4 regions of the Streptomyces purpurascens genome follow, and region 4 is predicted to be linked to each of the others. Evidence: riboswitches for the same ligand, from Rfam matches in the RefSeq annotation. Region 4 holds a riboswitch; each other region holds the start of a gene.
The links. Region 4 has a riboswitch for cobalamin ahead of OHU35_RS09730 (cobalamin biosynthesis protein). Riboswitches for the same ligand answer to the same signal wherever they lie in the genome.
Positions count from the first base shown of each region.

Region 1: another riboswitch for cobalamin. It lies ahead of metE (5-methyltetrahydropteroyltriglutamate--homocysteine S-methyltransferase); the one in region 4 lies ahead of OHU35_RS09730 (cobalamin biosynthesis protein).
Region 2: another riboswitch for cobalamin. It lies ahead of OHU35_RS12695 (prenyltransferase/squalene oxidase repeat-containing protein); the one in region 4 lies ahead of OHU35_RS09730 (cobalamin biosynthesis protein).
Region 3: another riboswitch for cobalamin. It lies ahead of OHU35_RS38405 (energy-coupling factor ABC transporter permease); the one in region 4 lies ahead of OHU35_RS09730 (cobalamin biosynthesis protein).

Region 1 is NZ_CP108341.1:8,456,565-8,460,020, forward strand. Features, by position in the region: gene metE (5-methyltetrahydropteroyltriglutamate--homocysteine S-methyltransferase) at 1-1,998, opposite strand, end outside; cobalamin riboswitch at 2,164-2,385, opposite strand; gene OHU35_RS38390 (energy-coupling factor ABC transporter ATP-binding protein) at 2,413-3,264, opposite strand; gene cbiQ (cobalt ECF transporter T component CbiQ) at 3,261-3,456, opposite strand, start outside.
Region 2 is NZ_CP108341.1:2,779,337-2,782,792, forward strand. Features, by position in the region: gene OHU35_RS12680 (helix-turn-helix transcriptional regulator) at 1-406, shown strand, start outside; gene OHU35_RS12685 (SAM-dependent methyltransferase) at 433-1,248, opposite strand; gene OHU35_RS12690 (hypothetical protein) at 1,282-1,521, opposite strand; cobalamin riboswitch at 1,553-1,685, shown strand; gene OHU35_RS12695 (prenyltransferase/squalene oxidase repeat-containing protein) at 1,797-3,011, shown strand; gene OHU35_RS12700 (SCO2322 family protein) at 3,008-3,456, shown strand, end outside.
Region 3 is NZ_CP108341.1:8,460,167-8,463,622, forward strand. Features, by position in the region: gene cbiQ (cobalt ECF transporter T component CbiQ) at 1-408, opposite strand, end outside; gene OHU35_RS38400 (energy-coupling factor ABC transporter substrate-binding protein) at 414-782, opposite strand; gene OHU35_RS38405 (energy-coupling factor ABC transporter permease) at 779-1,480, opposite strand; cobalamin riboswitch at 1,510-1,717, opposite strand; gene OHU35_RS38410 (serine/threonine-protein kinase) at 1,786-3,213, opposite strand.
Region 4 is NZ_CP108341.1:2,128,314-2,131,769, forward strand. Features, by position in the region: gene OHU35_RS09720 (hypothetical protein) at 1-158, opposite strand, end outside; partial or broken gene OHU35_RS09725 (serine protease) at 193-1,155, opposite strand; cobalamin riboswitch at 1,285-1,428, shown strand; gene OHU35_RS09730 (cobalamin biosynthesis protein) at 1,527-2,468, shown strand; gene OHU35_RS09735 (cobyric acid synthase) at 2,465-3,456, shown strand, end outside.

The DNA of each region.
Region 1 (3,456 bases), 6.3 Mb from region 4:
CACGATGTCGCCGAACTCGGCGTAGCACATGTGCGTGTGGATCTGCGTGTCCGGCCGCACGCCGCCGGTGCTGAGCCGGAAGGCCTCCGTGGCCCACCCCAGATACTCCGGCCGGTCGGCGGCACGCAGCGGCAGCGTCTCGCGCAGGGCGGGCTCGTCGACCTGGATGACCGACGTCCCGGCCGCCTCCAGGTCTCCCACCTCGTCGCGCAGGGCGAGAGCGACCTGCCGGGCCGTCTGGGCACGCGGCTGGTCGTCGCGTACGAAGGACCAGGCGAGCATGGTGACCGGGCCGGTGAGCATGCCCTTGACCGGACGGTCCGTGAGGGACTGCGCGTACCTCGTCCAGCGCACGGTCATCGGCTCGGGGCGGGAGATGTCGCCGGCCAGGATCGGCGGGCGGACGTAGCGGGTGCCGTAGGACTGGACCCAGCCGTGCTGCGTGGCGAGACAGCCGGTGAGCTGCTCCGCGAAGTACTGGACCATGTCGTTGCGTTCGGCCTCGCCGTGCACCAGGACGTCCAGTCCGGCCTTCTCCTGGAAGGAGATCACCTCCTGGATCTCGGCCTTGATGCGCTCCTCGTAGCCGGCCGTGTCGATACGGCCCGCGCGCAGGTCCGCGCGGGCGGTGCGCACCCCAGCGGTCTGCGGGAAGGAGCCGATCGTGGTGGTCGGCAGCAGGGGCAGACCGAGCCGGGCGCGCTGGGCGGCGGTCCGCTCGGCGTACGGCAGCGAGCGGCGGGCGTCCGCCTCGGACACCGCGGCCGTGCGGGCACGGACGGCCGGGTCGCGGGTGATCGGGGAGTTCGCCCGGGAGAACAGGTCGGACCGGTTCGCGGCGAGTTGCGCGCCGATCGTGTCCGTGCCCTGCGTGAGACCGCGCGCGAGGGTGACGATCTCGGCGGTCTTCTGCCGCGCGAAGGCGAGCCAGCGCAGGACCTGCGGCTCGATGTCCCGCTCCGCCCCCGTGTCCAGCGGCACGTGCAGGAGGGAGCAGGAGGCCGAGACGTCGACCCGGTCGGCCAGGCCGAGGAGCGTGCCGAGCCGGGAGAGCGAGGCCGCCAGGTCGTTGATCCAGATGTTGCGGCCGTTGACGACACCGGCGACCAGCCGCTTGCCCGGCAGACCGCCCACCGCGGCCAGATCGTCCAGGTTGGCCGCCGCCGACTCCGTGAAGTCCACCGCGAGTCCCTCGACCGGCGCCTTCGCCAGCACCGGCAGGGCGTTCCCGAGCCGGTCGAAGTACGAGGCGACCAGCAGCTTCGACCGGTCGGTCAGGGCTCCGAGGTCGCGATAGGCGCGCTCGGCGGCGATCAGCTCGGCCGGGGTCCGGTCCTGGACCAGGGCCGGCTCGTCCAGCTGGACCCACTCGGCGCCCGCCGCGCGCAGGTCGGCGAGGACCTCGGCGTACACGGGCAGCAGCCGGTCCAGGAGCGTGAGCGGCTCGAAGTCCGCGGGCACCCCCGGGGCGGGCTTGGCGAGGAGCAGATAGGTGACGGGGCCGACGAGGACGGGGCGCGCGGTGTGGCCGAGCGCCAGCGCTTCGCGCAGCTCGGCGACCTGCTGGGACGAGTCGGCGGTGAACACCGTGTCCGGACCCAGCTCGGGCACCAGGTAGTGGTAGTTGGTGTCGAACCACTTGGTCATCTCCAGCGGCGCCACGTCCTGCGTGCCACGCGCCATGGCGAAGTAGCCGTCCAGGGCGTCCGCCTCGACGGCGTCCCGGTGGCGGCCGGGGATCGCGCCGACCATGACGGTGGTGTCCAGGACGTGGTCGTAGAACGAGAAGTCGCCCGTCGGGACCTCGTCGATGCCGGCGTCGGCCAGCTGCCGCCAGTTCGAGGCACGCAGGTCGGCGGCGGTGGCCCGGAGGGCGTCGGCGGTGACGCGGCCCTTCCAGTAGCCCTCGATCGCCTTCTTCAGTTCCCGGTTCTGGCCCTGGCGGGGGTAGCCGTACACGGTGGCCCGTGCTGCCGCGGCTGCGGGCTTGGTGGTCACGGAGATCTCCTTCGCGAGACGAATCCCTGAGATCCCGGCGACGGGACGAGAGCGCGAAGGGGTGACGAACCGGACGGTGACGACCTCGCGCGGCACAGCGCGGTCGTCCGCCTGGTAGGTACGCCGACCCGCCCTCGAGGTCACCGGAATGTCCGCGCACGCATCGTCCGCGCGCGGGCAGTTGGCAGGTCTTCGGACTCGCGGGCACGTCCTCACCATGTGAGAACTCCTACTGGCCGTCGCTTCCCGGGCCCTTCGTGGGCCCAGTGCGTATGACGGCGGTCGTTCCCGCTCACCGCTGCGGGGCAGTCCCGGATTCCCACCGGGTTCCCTCTTGCGACGCATCCCGCCTGGCTGACGGGGCGAACCAGCTGCATCGCCAGCCTATACACGGGAAGGCCGCGGAAGCGACCCTCAGCCGCCCCTCACCGGCCGCCCCGCCGCCAGGGCGGCCAGCTCGTCCGGGGTGCGCGGGCCGGGTGCCGAACCGGTCAACAGCCCTTGCGCGCGCAGGAGGTCCGCGGCGGCGGCACCCCACGGCAACCGCAGTCCCGCCTGCCGAAGGAGATCGGTCCGGGCCAGTGCCGTGGGCGCGGGAGCGATGTGCACACCGTCCGGGGTGAGGAGCGCCGCGTCGTCGGCCCAGCGCAGGGCGAGATCGACGTCGTGGGTGGCCATCACCACCGTGGTGCCGTTCGCACGCAGCCCGTCGAGCGTCTCCAGAAGCCGTTCCTGGCCGTCGGGGTCGAGTCCGGCCGTCGGCTCGTCGAGGACGAGGACACGCGGCCGCATGGCGACCGCGCCTGCGATGGCGGTCCGCTTGCGCTGCCCATAGGAGAGCAGATGGGTGGGCCGGTCGGCCAGTGCGGTGATGTCCAGGGCGGCGAGCGCCTCCGCCACCCGCGCCCGTACCTCCGTATCGGCCAGCCCGAGGTTCAGCGGCCCGAACGACACGTCCTGCTCGACGGACGCCGCGAACAGCTGGTCGTCCGGGTCCTGGACCACGAGCTGGACGGTCGTCCGCAGCCGGGTCAGGCCCTTGCGGTCGTACGTCACCGGCTGCCCGTCGACCGTCAACCGCCCCTCGTGCGGCCGCAGTCCGCCGCTGAGCAGCCGCATCAGCGTGGTCTTGCCACTGCCGTTGCGGCCGAGCAGCGCGAGCGCGCGCCCCTCGCGGATCTCGAAGTCGAGGCCACTGAGCACGGCCGGGCCGTCCTCGTAGGCGAAGGACGCGCCCCGCAGGGCGACGAGGGCGGGCTCGCTCATGTCAGCGGCCTTTCCAGTACGAAGGTGAGGACGGCCAGTGCCGCGAGGAGCGCGCAACTGGCGACCGTGAAGCGGACGGAGACGCGGGCCTCGGGCACCAGGACGCGCAGGGTCCCGTCGTAGCCGCGCCCGGCGAGACCGGCCTGGAGGCGGGCCGCCCGGTCGAAGGCCCGGACGAACGCGGTGGCGCCG
Region 2 (3,456 bases), 650 kb from region 4:
GTTGCGGATGACCCGGCAGCGGATCCTGCACCGGCAGCCGGGCACGGCCCAGCTCTGGGCCGTGATCGACGAGGCGGCGCTGCGGCGCCCGGTGGGCGGGCCGGCGGTGATGCGCGCCCAGCTCAGACATCTCATCGAGATCTGCCGGCTGCCGCAGGTGACCGTCCAGATCCTGCCGTTCCTCTCCGGCGGGCATGCCGCGGAGGGCGGTCCGGTCACCATCCTGCGGCTGCCCGGCGGCCAGTTGCCCGACGTGGTCTACCTCGAGCAGCTCACCACCGCGCTCTATCCCGACCGGCCGGCGGACATCGAGCGCTACTGGGATGCCATGAACCGGCTGGTGGTCGAAGCCGAGTCGCCGGACGAGACTCCGACCATCCTGCACCGCATACTTCAGGAGACCTGAGCGAGGCCCCCGGGGTTCAGCCGGGTTCAGCGCTTGAGGGCGACACCGCCGTACTGGTGCACCTCCGCGGGCAGGCCCAGGGCCTCGGCGTCGGGACGCCAGCGCGAGCAGGACGTGACGCCCGGCTCCAGCAGCTCCAGACCGTCGAAGTAGCGGGCGATCTGCTCGGGGCTGCGCAGGATGTACGGGATGGAGCCGCCGTCGTTGTACTGCCCGATGGCCCTGACGTAGTCCTCGCTGGTGTCGGTGCTGTCGTACTGGACGAGGTAGCTGCCGGGAGGCAGGGCCTCCACCAGCTGCGACACGATCGAGCGTGCCTCGTCGTGGTCCTCGATGTGACCGAGGATGCCCATCAGCATGAGCGCGACGGGCTGGTCGAAGTCCAGCGTCTTCCCGGCTTCCCGGACGATCGTGCTCGGCTTGCGCAGGTCGGCGTCGACGTAGTTGGTGACGCCTTCCGGTGTGCTGGTGAGCAGCGCGCGGGCGTGGGCCAGCACCAGCGGGTCGTTGTCGACGTAGACGATCCGGCTCTCCGGAGCCACCCGCTGGGCGATCTGGTGGGTGTTGTCCACGTTGGGCAGCCCGGTGCCGATGTCCAGGAACTGCCGGATGCCCTCTTCGGCGGCGAGATGGCGGACGGCGCGGGCGAGGAAGTAGCGGGCGGCGCGGGCCCCGGTCTCGATACCGGGGAAGATCTCACGGAACGCGTCACCGGCCACACGGTCGACTTCGTAGTTGTCCTTCCCGCCCAGCCAGTAGTTCCAGATCCGGGCCGAGTGCGGAACCGAGGTATCGATCTTGGAGAGCGGCTCCTGCTCGGAGTTCTCCACCTGATCAGTCATGGACGCTCCTGCGTGTGGTCGTGGAGCTTCACGTTAACCGGTTTGCCCCACGGACAGGATCAACTCCTCGGCCGTGTCCAGCAGTTCAACCTCTCCACGCGTCATGGTCGGACTTGCGGCCCGGCGGCGCAGGGCCTCCGTCAGGGCGGGCCGGGTGAGCGGGGACGGGTCGGCGAGGAGGGCGGACAGCACGGCGCGGGCGGGGGTGGCGAGGGCGTCACCGGAGACGGCGGCCTGGGCGAGGACCACGGTTCCCGGTGGTGTGGTCGGCATGGGGCGAAGCTACCCTCGGGCGTTTTCCTACGTGCGGGTACAGTAGGCGGGTCGTCATCACCCGTACGGGGAGAAGCCGGTGCAATTCCGGCGCTGACCCGCAACCGTGAACCGCCCGCCGAGGCAGGCGGTGAGCCGGATCGCCCCGTACGGATCGTGACCGGCTCACGTGCCCGGCGCCCGCCGGCGCACGGCACCGTCGAGGTATACGGAGCCGAGCCGCCGGGGTGTCCCGTGCTGCCCGGCTCCCTCACAGGGAGAGGCACCCGCCGATCATGAACGTCCGCCGCAGCGCAGCGGTCCTGGCCGCCGTCACCGTGATCGGCGCCGCCACGCCGGCCGCCGCCGCTCCGTCCCCTTCGCCGTCCCAGGCGTTCCCCTCCGCCCTGTACGGAGACAAGGACCCCAAGTTCGACGGCGTCTGGCGCCAGTCGCTCGCCCTGCTGGCCCAGGACACGGTGGGTGAGAAGCCGGCCGCCAAGTCCGTGCAGTGGCTGGTCCGGCAGCAGTGCGAGGACGGCGGGTTCGCCGCGTACCGCCCGGACCCCACCGCCGCGTGCGACGCCAAGACCATGCTCGACACCAACGCCACGGCCGCCGCCGTCCAGGCCCTCGCCGCGCTCGGCGGACAGGACGCCGTCGCCGACAAGGCCGTCGGCTGGCTGAAGTCCGTCCAGAACGAGGACGGCGGCTGGGGCTACGCGCCCGGCGGCGCCAGCGACACCAACTCGACGTCCGTCGTCATCGGCGCGCTGACCGCCGCGGGCGAGAAGCCGGACCAGGTCGACAAGGGCGGAAAATCGCCCGACGACGCCCTGCTGAAGCTCGCCCTCCCCTGCGGCGGGGACGACGACGGCGCCTTCGCGTTCCAGCCGGACAAGAAGGGCGAGCTGACCGCCAACGCGGACGCCACGGCGGCCGGTGTGCTCGGCGCCCTGGGCCAGGGCATGGTGGTGAAGGCCGGCAAGAAGTCCGACGCCGGCTGCGCGGATCCCCGTACGCCGCAGCAGGCCGCGGCCAACGGCGCCGCCTATCTCACGCAGACCCTCGCCAAGGACGACGACCACCTCACCTCCGCCCTCGCCGGCTCGGACCCCCAGCCCGACCACGGCAACACCGCCGACGCGGTCGTGGCGCTCGCCGCGCAGGGCGAGACCGCGCAGGCCGGGAAGTCCGTGCGGTGGCTGGAGAAGAACTCCGCCGGCTGGGCCGAGCAGGGCGGCCCCGCCGCCTACGCCCAACTGATCTTCGCCGCGCACGCGACGGGCACGAACCCGCGTGACTTCGGCGGCACGGACCTGGTGAAGCAGCTCAACGCGACGGGCCCGGCCCCGCAGGCCCCCGAACAGCCCTCGGCGGCCGACAAGAAGGACGACTCGGACTCGACGTCGGACTTCTTCGGCGTCTGGTGGTACGTCGGGGTCTGCCTCGTCGCCGGTATCGGCATCGGCTTCCTCTTCACCGGCCGCAGGAAGAGCCGGCAGTCGTGATCCGCCGCGCCGTTCTCCTCCTCCTGGCCTCGCTCCTGCTGATCGCGGGCGCGGGCCAGGCCCAGGCCGCCGGCTACCGGTACTGGTCGTTCTGGGACCGCGACGGCGACCGCTGGGTCTACGCCACCCAGGGCCCGTCCATGGCCCGCCCCTCGGACGGCGACGTCCAGGGCTTCCGCTTCACGGTGAGCGAGGACTCCTCCGAGGCGGCCCGGCCGCGCGGCACGGCCGACTTCGGGACCATCTGCGCGAAGACGCCCGCGCGGGACGGCGAGAAGCGGGTGGCTCTCGTCATCGACTCCGGCACGACGGCGGACGCCCCCCAGGGCGAGACCCCGCCCCCCGCCCGGACGGCCTGCGCCCGGGTCTCCCCCGACGCCACCACGGCGGAGGCCCTCGCGACGGTCGCCAAGCCCCTGCGCTACGACACCGACGCCCTGCTGTG
Region 3 (3,456 bases), 6.3 Mb from region 4:
GCCGGCCCGGACCAGGCGCGGCAGCAGGTCGGACATGGGCGTGGTGAAGGCGAACAGCAGCACCCCCAGGGAGGCCGCCGAGGTGCGCAGCAGCAACTCCCCGGCCCGCAGGGGCCCGTCGTCCGCGAGGGAGACGAAGCCCTTCGGCCCGCCGACCTGGACGAGCAGCGTGACCGCGCCGGTCACGCAGAAGCCCAGCGGCACGCGGTAGGCACGCCACAGCCGGCGGGCGGGCACCCCGGCCGGCCCCAGCAGCACGGACACGGCCGTCACGAGCACCAGGGCCGCGCCCGGCCAGGGCGGCAGCGAGATGGCCAGCACGGTGAGTCCCAGACCGAGCACGGCCTTGTCCACGGGATGGCGGCGGCGCCAGCGACTGCTGTGCGCCGCCGCGTCGATCGGCAGCACGCGGCTCAGGCCCTTTCGGCCGTGGACTCCTCGGCGGTGCCGGCTGCCGCACTGTCGGCGTCCCGCTCCCGCGCCTGCCGCTCACCCTGCCGCCGGCCCCGGCGCAGACCGAAGTAGTAGGCGAGGACACCGGCGCCGAGGGCTGCCTGGAGGGAGAACAGCGCCGACTCGATCTCACCGGACGGCGGTTCGTACAGCGGCGAGAACCAGGGCTTGTAGTCCGGCTCGATCTCGGTGATCGCCGTCTCCGCCTCACCGTCGGCGCCCGTGAACGGCTCCTCCTTGTGGTCGCCGAGGCCGAGTGCGAGCGGCAGTACGGCGAGCGCGGCCACGGCGAGCAGCAGCAGGAGGTTGATCTTCGTGTTCTTCTTCATCGGGCGGCCACCTCGGTCTCGGTCCCGGACTGCTTCTTGGCGAGGAGCACGCCCAGCCGGGTCAGTTCGCCCTTGCTGGACTGCACCAGCAGCCGCATCACGAGCACCGTCAGCAGCCCCTCGCTCACCGCGAGCGGGATCTGGGTGACGGCGAAGATGGTGCCGAACTTGCCGAGCGCGCCCACGAACCCGCTGCCCGGGTCGGGGAAGGCGAGCGCCAGCTGCACGCTGGTGACGCAGTACGTGGACAGGTCGGCGAAGAACGCCCCGAAGAAGACCGCGACCATCAGCGGCACGTCGTACCGCCGCAGCAGTTTGTACACGGCGTATCCGGCCCAGGGCCCGACGATCGCCATGGAGAAGACGTTGGCGCCGAGCGTGGTCAGACCGCCGTGTGCGAGCAGCAGCGCCTGGAAGAGCAGGGTGATGGTGCCCAGCACCGCCATGATGGGTGGCCGGAAAAGGATGGCTCCCAGGCCCGTTCCGGTGGGGTGGGAGCAACTGCCGGTGACCGACGGCAGTTTCAGAGCGGACAGGACGAACGTGAAGGCACCGGAGGCACCGAGGAGCAGGGTGCTCTCGGGGTGCTCGCGCACTTCACGGGTGAGCGACCGGACCCCGTGGACGACGAACGGCGCCGACGCGACGCCCCAGGCGACCGCGTGTGCCGGCGGCAGAAATCCCTCGGCTATGTGCATGGCTCAGCAGACCCTCTCCAGCACCTCGTGGATGGTTGACGCGCCTTGGCCGGTCTCCTGGCTTACGGGTACCACCGCCCGTACTCCGCCTTCCCGGGTCACAAGGACCCAGTGGCTGCCCGTGAGGGCCGGAGCCGGACTTCCCGATTCACAGTGGCGAGGGCCGCACCGGCATCACACCGGCTTTCCCGTTCACCAAGGCGTGGTGACAGTAATGCCGAGATAAGGACGATGACAAGCCACCCGAGGGGGCGCGAGAGGGGGCGCGCGAGGGGGCGACCGCTCGCACGGCGGCGCAGGGCCGCTCAGTCGTCGCCCCCGTCGTCATCGTCGTCGCCGTTCTCCCAGGTCTGACGGGGCTTCTCCTGCCGGGGTTTGTCCGCCTTTCGCGGCGGGTCGGCCGTCTCCTGCGCCGGAGCCGTGGGGCTGGGGGTCGCTTCGACCGGGGTCGGGGGAGCGGGTGCGTTGGTGGACGGGGTGATATCGGCCACTGTGCCGGCGGCCGGAGCGGTCGCGTCCGGAGCCGTGCCCGCCGCCGGAGCGGAGGAGAGGGGCGAGGCGGAGCCGGCGGACGGCGTGGCGGCGGGGCTGCTCGCGGAGGGGGACGCGTCGGGTTCCGTGCCCTCCGTCGCGGTGTCGTCGGGCGAGAACCACAGCATGCCGGCGAGCATCGCGGCGGCGAAGAGTGCCGCCGCGGCGATCGTCGCGGCCGCTCTGCGCCGGTTGTCGTTGCCGCCCCGGGGTGCGGCGCGACGCGCACGACCGGTCTGGGCCGTGCGGCCGGTGCGCAGCCCCGGGGCGCCGGGCAGCGCGTACGTGGCCGGGTTGCGGGTCTCGGTGGCCGGATACGGCCTCGGCGCGGCGGACGTCACCGGGGGCGCGGCGTCCGGCAGCGGCTCGGGCAGCCCTCGCCAGGCGCCGCCGGCGAACCACTCGGCGGTCCGCTGGGCGGTGGGCCGGTCCTCGGGCTGCTTGGCGAGCAGGCCGAGCAGGTAGTTCTCGAAGGCCGGCGGGAGCCCGGCGACACCGAGCTCGCGGGGCGGTACGGGCGCGGAATCGAGGTGCTGGTGGAGGAGCGCGACGGCGGTGTCGGCCTGGAACGGCGGTCGGCCGCTGAGGAGTTGGTAGAGCAGACACCCCAGGGAGTACATGTCGGAGGCGGGACCGGCGGGCTGGCCCAGGGCGCGTTCGGGCGCGAGGTAGAGGCCGGTGCCGACGATCTGGCCGGTGGCGGTGAGCGCGGCGCCGGGATCGTCGAGGAAGCGGGCGATGCCGAAGTCGCCGATCTTCAGGGTGCCGTGGGCGTCCAGCAGGAGGTTGGCGGGTTTGACGTCACGGTGGACGATGCCCTGCGCGTGTGCGGCGGCGAGCCCGGAGGCGGCCTGCGCGGCGAGATCGGCCACCCGCTCGGCGGGAAGCGCGCCGGAGACGGCCAGCACCCCGGCGAGGCTGTCGCCTTCGACCAGTTCCATCACCAGGTACAGCCGGTTGTCGTACTCGCCGAAGTCCAGGACACCGACCAGATGGGGGTGGTTGAGACGCCCGGCGGTCTGGGCCTCCAGACGGAACCGGGAGGCCGCCGTGACATCGGTGTCCTGGGGCAGCAGCAGCTTGACGGCCACCGCTCTGGCGAGCGTCTCGTCGTACGCGCGCCAGACCTCTCCCATTCCACCGCGCCCGATCTCAACATCCAGCCGGTAGCGGCCCGCTAGCAGCACTCGTCCTCGTCTCATGCGTGGGGGAAGGTACGTCGCCGCATGCCGAACTCCCCGTTTTGACGCGGGGGTTGGTGGGGAACGTCGCAGCCGACCCAGGATACTGGCGCCGCGCGACCACTGATCTCCGCAGCGGTGCGGAGGGACGGTACGGTCCCGGAAATCCGGGAGCGGAGGAATCGCCCGGCGGGGTGACGGTGCGGTGCGCGCGGTTGCCGGGGGTGTCCTTCGCGCGTCTCGGGGCGCCGGGGTCGTCTTCTG
Region 4 (3,456 bases):
GTGGCGGGTTCCACGAGGTCGTCGAGGCACGCGGAGCGGAGCGTGGCGAGGACGCGGAGCCGTTTGTCCTCGGCCGGGACGGAGGCGAGGGCCACGACCAGGGCCAGCAGGGTGCGGGCGGTGGCCGGTTCGGCCGCCACGGTCTCCTCGAGCTGCACTGCGTTCCTGGTCGGCCACGCCCACGTCCGGTTCCAGCAGCGGCGCCAGCGCTCGCGCCAGGGTGAGCGAGGCACGCGTCCCCGGCAGCGCGCGGATCTCCGACACCGTATGGCCGGCGGCGCGCAGGTGTGGGAGCGCCCCGGCGCGGACGAGGGAGGTCTTTCCGCTGCCGGACGGGCCGACCACCGGCACGACGAGGTGCCGGTCCACGGCGTCGAGGAGGCGTTGGGTCTCCTTCTCCCGGCCGAAGAAGTGCTCGGCGTCCTCCTCCCGGAAGGCGTCGAGTCCGCGGTACGGGCAGCGGCGCAGGCCCGGCTGGAGGTCCAGGAGGGCGGCCGCGGGGATGAGATAGGAGGTGCCGGCCGTGCGGCCGCGGTCGGTCGCGACCGTCATGCCGACCACGGCCGCGAGTTGCTCGTCCCAGACGGGGGCTCCGCTGCACCCCGGGGAGATGTGGTGTGCGGTGCCCTCCGCCTCCATGGAGATCCAGCCCTGCCCGACGGCGCCGAGCAGCCGCCCGCCGATCCAGGCGCCGTGTTCGGCCGTGGCGGGGAAGGCCAGGATCCGGAAGCGGTGGTCCCAGACGTCGCCGGCGCCTGCCAGCGGGACCGGCGTGGTGAGGGTGCCGGGGGTGTCCTCGGGCAGCCGCAGCAGTGCGATGTCGCCGGTGCCGTCCGCGGCCACCGGCCGCCAGGCCGACACGGAGGCCTCGTAGGCGACACTGCCCCGCTGGAGCGGGAACTCGACCGTCACGGGGCTCGTCGGCGCGGAGTCGGCCCGTGCGTCGGTGTCCAGGGCCTGTGCGACCACGTGGGCGCAGGTGACCACCGTGCCGGGGGCGAGCAGGAATCCGGAGCCGACGGGAGTGCCGTCGGCGGACCGGACCCGGGCCACCGCGGCGCCGAGCCCCTCCGGGAACCGGTCGTTCTGCACTGGTCCTGTCCTCTCCGCATGTGTGCACCCCGTGCGAGGTATTGGAGGGTTTGCGCCAGGCACCCGCAAGCGGGTCGGCGAAACGTGCCCCGCACAGGGGAATTCGCCCCGAGCCGGTCCGCGGGAGCGGAGCGTCGTGCTAGCGGTGTGGGCTTGTCCACACTCTCCCCTCGCAGGTCAACGGCAAGTTGACGGCTGTTCGCGGCCGTGGTGGACTGCCGGGGCCAATACGGCGGTAGGAGAGGAAGCCGGTGGAAGTCCGGCGCGGTCCCGCCACTGTCACCGGGGTAGCAATCACCGGGAGCCAGGAACTCTCACCGCCGGTCTCGTCGAACCAGGGCGTGGACACCCTGAGTGAGGACATATCGCCATGTTCGGCTGCCGATCGAGGGTCAGTACCCCACCGTTGCCCGCTCCCGTGGCCGGCTGAGCCCATGGGTGCCGGTCGCGTCCACGCGTACGGTGCCGCCGTCGGCCTGATCGGTGATCTGCTGCTCGGCGATCCTCGCCGGGGGCATCCGGTCGCCGCGTTCGGGCGGGCCGCGGGTGCGGTGGAGCGGGTGTTGTGGCGGGACCACCGGGGGTGGGGCGCGCTGCACACCGTGGTGTGTGCGGGCGGGGCCGTCGCGCTCGGGGCCGTCGCCGCGCGTGCTGTGCGTGCGTCCGATGCCGCTTCCGTCGTGGTGACCGGCGCGGCCACCTGGGCCGTCGTCGGGGGGACTTCGCTCGCCCGGGAGGCGCAGGCCATCGGGCGTGCCCTGGAGGCCGGGGACGTCGAAGCGGCCCGTGCACGGCTGCCGCATCTGTGCGGACGGGATCCGCAGTCCCTGGACGCCGACGGGATCGCCCGGGCCGTAGTCGAGTCGGTCGCGGAGAACACCTCCGACGCGGTCGTGGGGGCGCTCGTGTGGGGGGCCGTCGGCGGTGTGCCGGGGCTCGTCGGGTTCCGGGCCGTCAACACCCTCGACGCCATGGTCGGGCACAAGTCGGCCCGGTACCGGCGCTACGGGTGGGCCTCCGCGCGGCTGGACGATGTGGTGGGGTGGCCGGGGGCCCGGCTGACCGCCGTGCTCGCCGCCGTGGCCGGGGGCGATCCGCGGGGAGCCGTGACGGCCTGGCGTGCCGACGCCGCCAAGCATCCGAGTCCCAACGCCGGGCCCGTGGAGGCCTCGTTCGCGGGGGCCCTCGGGGTGCGGCTCGGCGGGACCCTGTCCTACGGCGGGCGCGTCGAGCACCGTCCCGTGCTCAACGGCGCGGGGCGCGGCGTCGGCACCGGGGACATCGAACGGGCCGTACGGCTGTCCAGGCGCGTCGGCTGGCTCGCGCTCGGCGTCTGTGTCGCCGCGCGCCACATCGTGAAGGGGCGTACGTCATGACGGGCGGGGGGCTTCTCGTCGCCGGTACCACCTCCGACGCCGGCAAGAGCGTCGTGACCGCCGGGATCTGCCGGTGGCTGGTGCGGCAGGGTGTCAAGGTCGCGCCCTTCAAGGCGCAGAACATGTCCCTGAACTCGTTCGTGACGCGGGAAGGCGCCGAGATCGGGCGGGCGCAGGCCATGCAGGCGCAGGCGTGCCGTGTGGAGCCGACCGCGCTGATGAATCCGGTGCTGCTCAAGCCCGGCGGCGAGCAGAGCAGTCAGGTCGTGCTGCTGGGCAAGCCGGTCGGCGAGCTCAGTGCGCGCGGGTACCACGGAGGACGGCAGCAGAGGCTGCTCGGGACCGTGCTGGACTGCCTGGAGCGGTTGCGGGGCACGTATGACGCGGTGATCTGCGAGGGGGCCGGTTCGCCGGCCGAGATCAATCTGCGGCGGACCGACATCGTCAACATGGGAATCGCCCGCAACGCCGGGCTCCCCGTGCTCGTGGTCGGCGACATCGACCGGGGCGGGGTCTTCGCCTCGTTCTTCGGGACCGTCGCCCTGCTGTCGCGCGAGGACCAGGACTGCGTCGCCGGGTTCCTCGTGAACAAGTTCCGCGGGGACGTCTCCCTGCTGGAGCCGGGGCTCGACATGCTCCACGGCCTCACCGGGCGGCACACGTACGGCGTGCTGCCCTTCCGGCACGGGCTCGGGATCGACGAGGAGGACGGGCTGCGCGTCTCCCTGCGGGGGACGGTCCGGGAGTCCGTTGTCGCCCCGCCCGTCGGCGAGGACGTGCTACGCGTCGCCGTCTGCGCGGTCCCTCTCATGTCCAACTTCACGGACGTCGACGCGCTGGCCGCCGAGCCCGGTGTCGTCGTGCGGTTCGTGGACCGGCCCGAGGAGCTGGCCGACGCCGACCTCGTCATCGTGCCGGGGACCCGGGGGACCGTCCGTGCGCTGGAGTGGCTCAGGGAGCGCGGGCTGGCCGACGCGCTCGTGCGCAG